3 regions of the Actinoallomurus sp. NPDC052274 genome follow, and region 3 is predicted to be linked to each of the others. Evidence: riboswitches for the same ligand, from Rfam matches in the RefSeq annotation. Region 3 holds a riboswitch; each other region holds the start of a gene.
What was found. Region 3 has a riboswitch for cyclic di-AMP ahead of AB0K82_RS02775 (CHAP domain-containing protein). Riboswitches for the same ligand answer to the same signal wherever they lie in the genome.
Positions count from the first base shown of each region.

Region 1: linked by a shared signal. The riboswitch ahead of AB0K82_RS44105 (CHAP domain-containing protein) and the one ahead of AB0K82_RS02775 (CHAP domain-containing protein) in region 3 are both predicted to bind cyclic di-AMP.
Region 2: linked by a shared signal. The riboswitch ahead of AB0K82_RS17450 (C40 family peptidase) and the one ahead of AB0K82_RS02775 (CHAP domain-containing protein) in region 3 are both predicted to bind cyclic di-AMP.

Region 1 is NZ_JBFAUT010000119.1:3,658-6,923, forward strand. It holds gene AB0K82_RS44100 (NlpC/P60 family protein) at 1-382, opposite strand, end outside; cyclic di-AMP (ydaO/yuaA leader) riboswitch at 388-560, opposite strand; gene AB0K82_RS44105 (CHAP domain-containing protein) at 885-1,892, opposite strand; cyclic di-AMP (ydaO/yuaA leader) riboswitch at 1,893-2,040, opposite strand; gene AB0K82_RS44110 (hypothetical protein) at 2,372-2,548, opposite strand; gene AB0K82_RS44115 (beta-1,3-glucanase family protein) at 2,712-3,194, shown strand; gene AB0K82_RS44120 (beta-1,3-glucanase family protein) at 3,191-3,266, shown strand, end outside.
Region 2 is NZ_JBFAUT010000018.1:32,470-35,735, forward strand. It holds gene AB0K82_RS17445 (NlpC/P60 family protein) at 1-965, shown strand, start outside; cyclic di-AMP (ydaO/yuaA leader) riboswitch at 1,251-1,420, shown strand; gene AB0K82_RS17450 (C40 family peptidase) at 1,478-1,981, shown strand; gene AB0K82_RS17455 (RNA-guided endonuclease TnpB family protein) at 2,121-3,182, shown strand; gene AB0K82_RS17460 (hypothetical protein) at 3,212-3,266, shown strand, end outside.
Region 3 is NZ_JBFAUT010000002.1:199,741-203,006, forward strand. It holds gene AB0K82_RS02770 (alpha/beta family hydrolase) at 1-400, opposite strand, end outside; cyclic di-AMP (ydaO/yuaA leader) riboswitch at 793-937, shown strand; cyclic di-AMP (ydaO/yuaA leader) riboswitch at 1,025-1,168, shown strand; gene AB0K82_RS02775 (CHAP domain-containing protein) at 1,176-1,913, shown strand; gene AB0K82_RS02780 (penicillin acylase family protein) at 2,028-3,266, shown strand, end outside.

The DNA.
Region 1 (3,266 bases), on a different contig from region 3:
ACGCGAGGAGCGCGGGCGCGTCGTCGTGCGTGCCGTTCATGTAACGGATGGCGGCGAACCGGCCGACCTTGCGCTGCGTGGCCTTCAGCGCCTCGGTGGCGCGGGCCGAGGTCTGACCGGCGATGACGGCCGCGCGCTGGGCCTGCTCCAGGCGCACCTTGAGGCCGTCGTACTGCTCGGTGAGCTGCTCGAGCCGGTCGCTCAACTGGCCGGCGCGCTGCCGGAGCGCGTCGATGCGCGGGCCGGGCCGGGCGGAGTCCGCCAGTGCGGGCGGTGCGAGTCCGGCGATGACGAGGGCGAAGGTCGCGACCGCCGTACGGCGGGCCGTTCCCTTCCCGGGATGAAGAGGGTCGTGCGTGTCCGCGGTGCGGAATCGATCCATCCAGGTGCTCCTCTCCTCAGGCCGCCTACCGGGTTAGCTGACGGGTTCGGACGAGAAGGAGCCCTACCGCGGCCGTCGGCGACGGACGCGGATTCACCCCGATGCGCAGGCGAGGAGACGCCCTCTGCCTCCGCGAATGGGTCCCCGGTTCCCCGGCGCGCCACGGCGCGACGGGCGATTCGGCGGTCCGGCCGTCTCTCGGCCGGTGACGACTCGCTGGAGATTAACGGATGGTGACGGAGCGTCCAACGAGAACATGCGGAGATGGCCCGGGGGATCCCAGGATGGTCACTCCGGGTGATGGGCGGCTGGTCCTTTGCGCCTAGACACGGCGGTCCCCGCTCACCTCACGCCTGGCGGCGGCGGTCCCCGCTCACCTCGTGCTCGGCGGTCCCCGCTCGCGCCCTGACGCGGCGATCCCCGCCCGCCTCCGGAGCAGGAGCGGACGGGGACCGTACGGACGGTGTCGCGCGCGGCGCGGCGCCGCGGCTCGGAACGAGGCTCAGGACAGGACGGACTCGGACTCCGTCTCGGACTCGATCGAGCCGTTCTGCGACACCGCGGCGTGCAGGGTGTTCCAGAACGCCAGCTCGACGTCCTCCTCCAGCTCCGCGATCTTGCCCCAGAACTCCTGGTCCTCGGCCTTCGCGGCGGCCTCGGCGGACAGGACCGGCATGAGCTGGGTGCTGGCGTCGGCCGCCTCCAGGTCGGCCACGCTGACCTCGGCGGGCAGCTCGACCGGCGTGCGGTGGTGCTTGCCGCGCTTGCGGACCCGGACGTTCGGCGCCGAGACGGGCACCTTGACCTTCGACTTGCCGACGGCGAGGGCCACGGTCCCGAACAGCACGACGGCGAGCAGCCCGGTCAGGGCGGCCTGCTGGTCCGGCAGCGGGGACGACGGGGCGGCCGGGTCGTGGGCCGCCGTCGTGTGCGCGTCGACCTGCGCCTGGACGTCCTTGCCGATCTCCTTGACGGCGGGCGGCGGCGCGGCGTGCTTCGGGGCGTAGTTCTGGTCGGTCTGGGCCGGCTGCTGGACGGCCGGCGCCGCCTTCACCTTCACCTTGGAGGGATAGCCGAACCCGACCACCTGGCTGATGTCCCGGGTGGCGCGCGTCAGCGCGTTGTTGTGGTTGGCCTCGATGGTGTGCAGCGTGTGGCCGTCGACCCGCTCCACGATGCCGACGTGCTCGATGTCGCCGATGCTCTTGCCGCCCGACCAGGAGAAGAACACGATCGCGCCGGGCTCGGCCTTGTGGCCCCAGGCGCCCTGCTTCTTGAACCACTTGGCGTGGTCGGGGGTATAGGCGAACTGGCCGGTCCAGTCCTCGACGCCGGCCTTGTCGGCCGCCCACGCGAGGAACATGTCGCACCAGGCCGACGTCTTGTAGACGGGGTCCTTGTCAACATGCTTGCTGTACCAGTCGCCGAATTTGGTGTAACCGCTGGCTTTCTCGTGATAGCCGAGCTGGCCCTTGGCGACCTCTAGCAGTTTCTGACCTACTGAATCCATTCGCTCCCCTTTTACCGCCTACCGGGTTAGCTGACGGGTTCGGGCCAGAGGTAGCCCTACCGTGCGTGACGGATTCACCCCGAGGGACTGATGGGTCCCCGGCTCCCGCGACACTGGCTGCGTCGCCGGGACTCGGCGGTCGGTCTGCAACCCCCTGGTTGGAGGTTGGTCACAGCCCGATCTCGGCGCAATCTAGCCGAACTCTCGCAACAACGGCAACGCGTTCGGAAACGAAAGTCTGGCATCGTTCGCTCACCGAGCGTAGCCGGACGTGGGCGCGTCCAGCCGGGTAACGTCCGAAAGGGCACTCTCACGTGCGGCGAAGCCGGAAAGGGGAGGTGGGCGGGAAAGGCGAGTGCCGCGCCCGCCACCAGGAAAAAGTGACGAACACGGCACTCAGGCCGGGCTCTCCTCGGCGGAGGTCACGGTCGCGGCGCGTCGACGCCGCGACCGTCGTCCGAAAACCGCCCTTATGCGGCTCAGCGCACCTCGGGGCGTGGGATGTCGACGCCGCGGTCGTCGTCCGCGACGTACACGTATGCCGCGTGCCGGGACGGCGCCCACGACATCGCGTCGGCCGGCCGGCGGTAGGGCACCCGCTTCGGTGGGCGTTCTGCGACGCCGCAGGCCGCGAACGGCCTGCGGCGCCGTGGCACGCCCCACTCATCCTCGTCGGACCCCGCCCCGGCCGCGCTCCGCCGCGTCGTCGTTCAGCACCTCCTTAACCAAACCTGAAGCGCGCCTTAAGCCCCTGCCGCGGCGGTTCCCCGGCCGCTTCGCTGAACGCCGGACGCGGTCTCAGGACAGGAGAGGGAACTCGTGCACAGCAGAATGATCGGCAGAAGGTCGTTCCTCGCGTCGACCGCCGCTCTCGGCGCACTCGCGTTCGGCGGCGGAACGACGGGATGCGCCCCGTCGTCGCGGGCCCGGAGCACGGCGGCGACCACGGGCGGCCTGCCGCTGACCGCGGTGAACCGGACCGGCAGGTACGCCGACGCGTCGATCCACATGTACGTCGTCGGGGTGGACCCGGCGACCGGCGCCCAGGGGCACGTGACGGCGGACGGCGCGTTCGTCCCGTGCGCGGCGTCGGACAACGGGTCCGGCGGGTTCACCGACTACGCCATCCCGTTCCGGGACTCCGGCGAAGCGACCGTCGTCCTGCCGAAGATGTCGGGCCGGGTCTACTTCTCGATCGGCGACCGGCTGCGGCTGAAGGTCGTCACCGACGGGAACGGCAGGCCGGCCCTGCAGTACCCGGCGGGCTGGGTCGGTACGGACCCGAACCACCGGATCCGGTGACCAACCGCTACGCGCGGGCGATGCACCAGGCGAGCGCGGACGGCGCCGCGTACGGCTTCGCCTTCGACGACG
Region 2 (3,266 bases), on a different contig from region 3:
GCCGCCGGTTCCTGACGACCGTCGGGTTCGTCGCCGTCGCGGGGCTCGCCCTGCCGGGGGTTCCCGCGCACGCGGACCCCGGCTCTTCGCTGAGCGCGGCGAAGAAGGAGCTCGCGCAGCTGAACGACAAGGTCGACCAGCTGAGCAACCAGTACAACCAGACCAAGGCGGACTGGAAGGCGGCCCAGAGCCGGGTCAACGCGCTGAGCAAGTCGGTGCAGGCCGAGCGCAAGACGTTCCAGCAGCTGCGGCTGCGGGTCGCGCAGCTCGCCGTCGACGCCTACAAGACCGGGGACAACGGCTCGATCCCCCAGCTGGTGAGCTCCAAGGACCCGGACGCCGTGCTCTCGCAGATGTCGGCGTTCAACCAGATCGCGCACAACCGGTCGGCGGAGTTCCAGCAGTACCTCGCCTCCGCGCAGCGGCTGGAGCGTGAGCAGGCGCTGCGCGTTCAGGCCGCCCAGCAGCTCACGGCCAAGAAGAACCAGCTCGAGACGCAGCGCAAGCAGGCCAACGCGGCCATCGCGCGGCAGCTCAACCTGGTCCGCAAGCTCGGCGCCGGCATCGATCCGGGCAGTTCCAAGGAGAACTGCTCGGTCCTCGCCTCGGGCAAGGCGGAGATCGTGCTGAAGTTCGCCTGCGCCCAGCTCGGCAAGCCGTACGTCTTCGGCGGCTCGGGCCCGAGCACCTGGGACTGCTCCGGGATCACGATGGTCGCCTACCGCAAGGTCGGCATCAAGCTCAACCACTGGGTGCCGGATCAGTGGGACGCCAGTCGCCGGGTCTCCAAGGCCGACCTGCAGCCCGGTGACCTCGTCTTCTTCCACGACCTCGGGCACGTCGGGTTCTACCTGGGCAACGGCAAGTTCCTGCACGCCCCGCACACCGGCGACGTCGTGAAGATCTCCAACCTCAGCGACGCCTGGTACACCTCGACCTTCATGGGCGGCGGCCGGCTCATCTGAGACGACCGATCGACAACTGAACAACGGACGCCGACAGGCCGGGGGGACGGACTCCCGGCCGGAGCGCCGAGGCGCGGACCGGATCCGGTCGGCCTGCCGGCGTCACACCTTTCGAATCTTCCGCACCGACGGTGCGGATCGCGGCGCACGCCATGTGTCGCTCGGCCGGAGGGGGCCTCGGTCAGCGGGGTGCGGTTCGACACGCGCCGTGCGGACATGCCGCTTCCGGCTTGTCAGAGATGCAGAGCAACGGTCATCGCCGAAGTGGCCCGACCGGGCCGCGGGTGGCCGTGCACGCCTAATCCGTGGGCACACGGAGCCGGGGAACCGATCGCGCCGAAAGGCGCGGATTTCACGGGGGTGAATCGGGGCGCCTGTTCTCCCGCAGGCATGCCGTAGGGCGGCTTCCAGCCCGAACCCGACAGCTAACCCGGTAGGCGTAGTGGAAGGAGAGACCTCTGTCTCGCAACCCCTCGACCGCTTCGTCCCTGCGCCTCCGCCTCGCCGGAGGCATGGTCGCCGCGGGTGCGGTCCTCGCACCCGTCGCCCTGACGGCCACCGCCGCGCACGCCGCGACCCCCCAGACGGCCGTCACCGTCGCCAAGGCGACGACGAAGCACAAGTCCTGGAGCCAGCGACACAAGGTCGGTCTGGAGGCGGTCGCCATCGCCCGCAAGCAGATCGGCAAGTGGTACCGCTACGGGGGCGCCGGGCCCAAGACGTTCGACTGCTCCGGTCTGGTGCAGTACTCCTACCGCAAGGCCGGCGTCCGGCTGCCGCGCACCGCGGGCCAGCAGCACCGCCACATCAAGCGGCACGTCCGCTGGAAGAACCTCGCGGCCGGTGACCTGGTGTACTTCAACGACAACAACCACACCGGGATCATCTCGAAGGTCGTCGGTCACAAGATCTACATGATCCACGCGTCGCACACCGGCACGCGGATCAAGCAGATCCGGATCGACAACAACAGCTACTACAAGCACGCGTTCTACGGCGCGGCCCGGCCGTACTGAGCCGGATCGTCCGCCGGACCGGCACACCACGGCGCCGAGTCCGCTGATCACCGCCGGGGTCGTCCGCAAGGACGGCCCCGGCGGTGCTTCGTCAGGGATCTCGGTCTCTGGGCATTATCAGTTGTGTACGTTGGTGGCCGTGCAGCTTCGGTACGGGTTTCGCCTGTACCCGAACGGGCCCCAGCGTGCGGCGCTGGCCAGGGCGTTCGGGTGCGCTCGCGTGGTGTTCAACGACGCGTTGCATGTCCGTAAGGATGCCCGGGTGCAAGGTCTGCCGTTTCCGAAGGCGGCGGAGCTGTCCAGGCGGGTGATCACCGAGGCGAAGAAGACGCCGGAGCGCGCGTGGCTCGGCGAGGTCTCCGCAGTCGTCTTGCAACAGCCCCTGCGGGACCTGGAGGCGGCCTACTCCAACTTCTTCTCCTCGCTCAAGGGAGCCCGGAAAGGGCCGAAGGTTCAAGAGCCCCGCTTCAAGTCCCGTAAGGACACCCGGCAGAGCGTACGGTTCACCGCGAACGCCCGGTGGTCGATCACGCCGGGCGGTGACCTGCGGCTTCCGAAGATCGGTGATGTGCGGGTGAAGTGGTCCCGCGCCCTGCCGTGTGCGCCGTCCACCGTGACGGTGATCAAGGACAGCGCGGGCCGGGCCCAGCAGGCCCTGAGCCGCAAGGTGAAGGGGTCGAACAACCGGGAGAAGGCTCGGCACAAGGTCGCCCGCGCTCACGCGAGGGTGGCCGACGCACGGCGGGAGTTCCACCACCAGCTCTCCACCAAGCTGATCCGCGAGAACCAAGCGATCGCGGTGGAGAATCTGGCGATCAACGGACTCGCCCGTACGCGCATGGCCAAGTCCGTACACGACGCCGGATGGGCTCAGTTCCTCGCGATGCTGGAATACAAAGCCGCACGGTACGGCCGTACCCTCGTGCGCATCGGCCGGTTCGAGCCCACCTCTCAGGTGTGCTCGGCCTGCGGCACCAAGGACGGTCCCAAGCCCCTGCACGTCCGACACTGGACGTGCAGGACGTGCGGGACCGTCCTGGATCGGGACACCAACGCGGCCGTGAACATCGGCCGGGCCGCCGGACTGGCGGTGACAGCCTGTGGAGCGCAGGTAAGACCGGGAGTCCTCCCGGCGCAGCGCCGTGAAGCAGGAACCCACCGAGACGGTCAGCCGACCGTGGTAGGAATCGCCCGGTTCTAGCCGGGGGAGCGGAAGTCAACATCACGCGCATGTCATCGTCGGCGGGCACCTGGCAGGGACGGGTCGCCGCGCTGACCGGGGTGG
Region 3 (3,266 bases):
GGGATTCGGCGGCGGCCCACAGCGCGGCGGCCGCTCCGGTGCTGGCGCCGAAGTAGCCGACGCGCCGCCCGCTCGCCTCGGGGCGGGCGCACAGCCAGGCGGTGGTGTCCACCAGGCGCCGGGCCAGCAGCTCGATGTCGAACACCTTGGCGCGGTCGGCCTCCTCCGCCGCGGTGAGCAGGTCGAACAGCAGCGTCCCGAGCCCCACCTGGTTCAACGCGGTGGCCACGAAGCGGTTGCGCGGGCTCCGGCGGCTGCTGCCGCTGCCGTGGGCGAACATGACGAACCCGAGCGGCGGTCCGGGGACGACCAGGGTGCCGGCCAGCCGGATCGGTCCGGCCTGTATCTCGACTTCTTCCTCGCGCGGGCGGTCATCGCCGCTTCGGTTGATGAAGGCCATGGCTCTTTCCCCCTCGCTTCCACGATTCACCGGGACACCGATGCGGGCCAGAGGCGATGGTCCCGCGGAAACGAGTAACACCAGTCACATCGTTAACAAATGCCACGTGAATAACTTCCGTATACAGCTCGCAGTCCCGACCTCTGGCATTGCGTGCGACAAGTGACCCACATCACGTAAACTCACTATTTGAGTGAGTGTTTTGTCCTGCTATGTTCCAATAACTCTCGCGGCGCTCCCCACGCGTCGCCCGCATATCCGTCGGCCATGGCCGGCCTGCCGACCCAGGCGATAGGGCGTTCACAAGACGCCTGCCCGAGCGCGGCCCGACCCAGCCGGTTCATATCCAAATCGCGCTGCTACCGCCGAGCACTCCGCGGAGTGCGTACGCGAGAGCGGCAACGCCGAGTCCGTGACCTCACGGAGCCGGGGACCCACCGCATCATCGGGGTGAATCGGCACATCCCCCGTGCCGTAGGGCGACTTCCACGCTCGAACCCGTCAGCTAACCCGGTAGGCGTCTGGAAGTAAGGAGTAGAACCTTGCCCGCGCCCATCCCCTGATCCCATCCGCCGCCATCGTGATGGCGGCCGCCCGGCAGTCTCTTGTATAAGCCGCCCGAATTCGGGCGATCCGCTGAATCCACACCACTGTGGAACCGGGGACCCAAACGTATTACTGGGGTGAATCGGCACTCCCCTCGTGCCGTAGGGCAGCTTCCACGCCCGAACCCGTCAGCTAACCCGGTAAGCGGCATGGAAGCAAGGAGTACCCCGTGTCCGCTGCCCCTCGACTCGAACGATCCGGAGCACGCATCACCGCAGCCCTGTCGGGCATCACGACGGCCGGCCTGGCCGCGTTCATCTTCGCCGCCGCCGCCGCCGGCCCGGCCGAGGCGTCTTCGCTCCCCGCGCAGGCCGGTCGCGCGCCGGCGGGCGTCCCGTCCACCCAGGGACATCAGGTGACACAGGTTTCCGGCAGAGGACTGGACGCCGATCCCCGAGGTTCGGACAAGGGCCGGCAGCAGGTGCCGACCGCGGCCGACGCGCTGAAGATCGCCCTGTCCCAGGTCGGCACCACCGAGGACCCCGCCGGCGGCAGCAAGTTCAACCAGTGGTTCATGGCCTCGCCGTACGCCAAGCTCGGAGTCGCGCGCGACGGCGGGTCGATCAGCGACTACGCCGCCGCGTCCTGGTGCGACATGTTCGTCACCTGGGTCGGCGCCCAGGCGGGGGTCAAGGGCCTCGGCGGCGACGCGTTCACCCCCGCGCACGCCCAGTGGTTCCACGACCAGGGTCGCTGGGGCAGTGCGCCGAAGCCGGGCGCGGTCGTGTTCTTCTCCTGGAACGGCGGCAAGGACATCGACAGCATCGACCACGTCGGCCTGGTCATCAAGGACAACGGCGACGGCACGATCCAGACCGTCGAGGGAAACACCGACGACGCCGTGAAGGTCCGCACCCGCAGCAAGGACTACGTCGTCGGCTACGGCTACCCCGAGTACGCCCAGTAGCCGCGATCTCTCCCGCCGCCCGCGCGCCGAATCCGCTGGTTCGGGGCGTGGGCGGTCGGCATGCGTGGATGGTTTACTGACGCGATCATCCCGGTCCTGGGGTAAGGAAGGTCAATGGCCCGTTTTGCGCCGCTTGCCCGGCTGCCGCGTCCGGCCCGCTGGGCGGTCCGCATCCTGGCCGTGCTCCTGGCCCTCGCGCTCGTGCTCACGCTGTACGGGTGGTGGACGGTCCGGCGGTCGTACCCACAGGTCGGCGGGCGCGTCACCGTCCCCGGCCTGGGCGCGGACGTCACCGTGTTCCGGGACCGGTGGGGCGTCCCGCAGATCTACGCCGACAACGCCGAGGACCTGATGCGGGCGCAGGGCTACGTGCACGCGCAGGACCGGTTCTGGGAGATGGACTTCCGGCGGCACATCACGGCCGGACGGCTGTCGGAACTGTTCGGCAAGACCACCCTCGACACCGACAAGGTCGTCCGTACGCTCGGCTGGCGGCGGGTCGCCGAGCAGGAGCTGCCGCTGCTGCGGCCCGACACCCGGCGTTACCTCGACGCGTACGCGCAGGGCGTGAACGCCTGGCTGGCCCGGCACCGGAACACCGCCACGCAGAGCCTGGAGTACTCCGTGCTGGGCCTGCGGCGCAGCGGCTACCACCCCGAGCCGTGGACGGCCGTCGACTCGCTGTCCTGGCTGAAGGCGATGGCCTGGGACCTGCGCAGCAACATGGACGAGGAGCTGGGCCGCGCGATCGCCGCGACCAAGGTCGCCCCGGCCCGCGTCGACCAGCTGTACCCCGACTATCCGTACGACCGGAACCCGGTGATCGTCCCCGGCGGTGGGGATTCGGGCGGGCGTACGGGTCCGGCGCCGCGGGCCCGCGCGCTGTCGCCGGCGCTGACCCGCGTCGCCGCCGCCATCCACGCCATGCCGACCATGCTCGGCAACGGCGCCCCGGGCCTGGGCTCCAACTCCTGGGTCGTGTCGGGCGCGCGGACGAACACCGGCAGGCCGCTGCTCGCCAACGACCCGCACCTCGCGCCGCAGATGCCGTCGCTCTGGTACCAGGCCGGACTGCACTGCCGCACCGCGTCGGCCGCCTGCCCCTTCGACGTCACCGGGTTCACGTTCTCCGGCGTCCCCGGCGTGATCATCGGGCACAACGCCCGGATCGCCTGGGGCTTCACGAACCTCGGCCCGGACGTCACCGACCTGTACCTGGAACGGGTCACCGGCTCGACGTACGAGTACAAGGGCCGTCAGGAGCCCCTCGCCGTCCGGACCGAACAGATCAAGGTGGCCGGCGGCAGGCCCGTCACCCTCACCGTACGGGCGACGCGGCACGGGCCGCTGCTG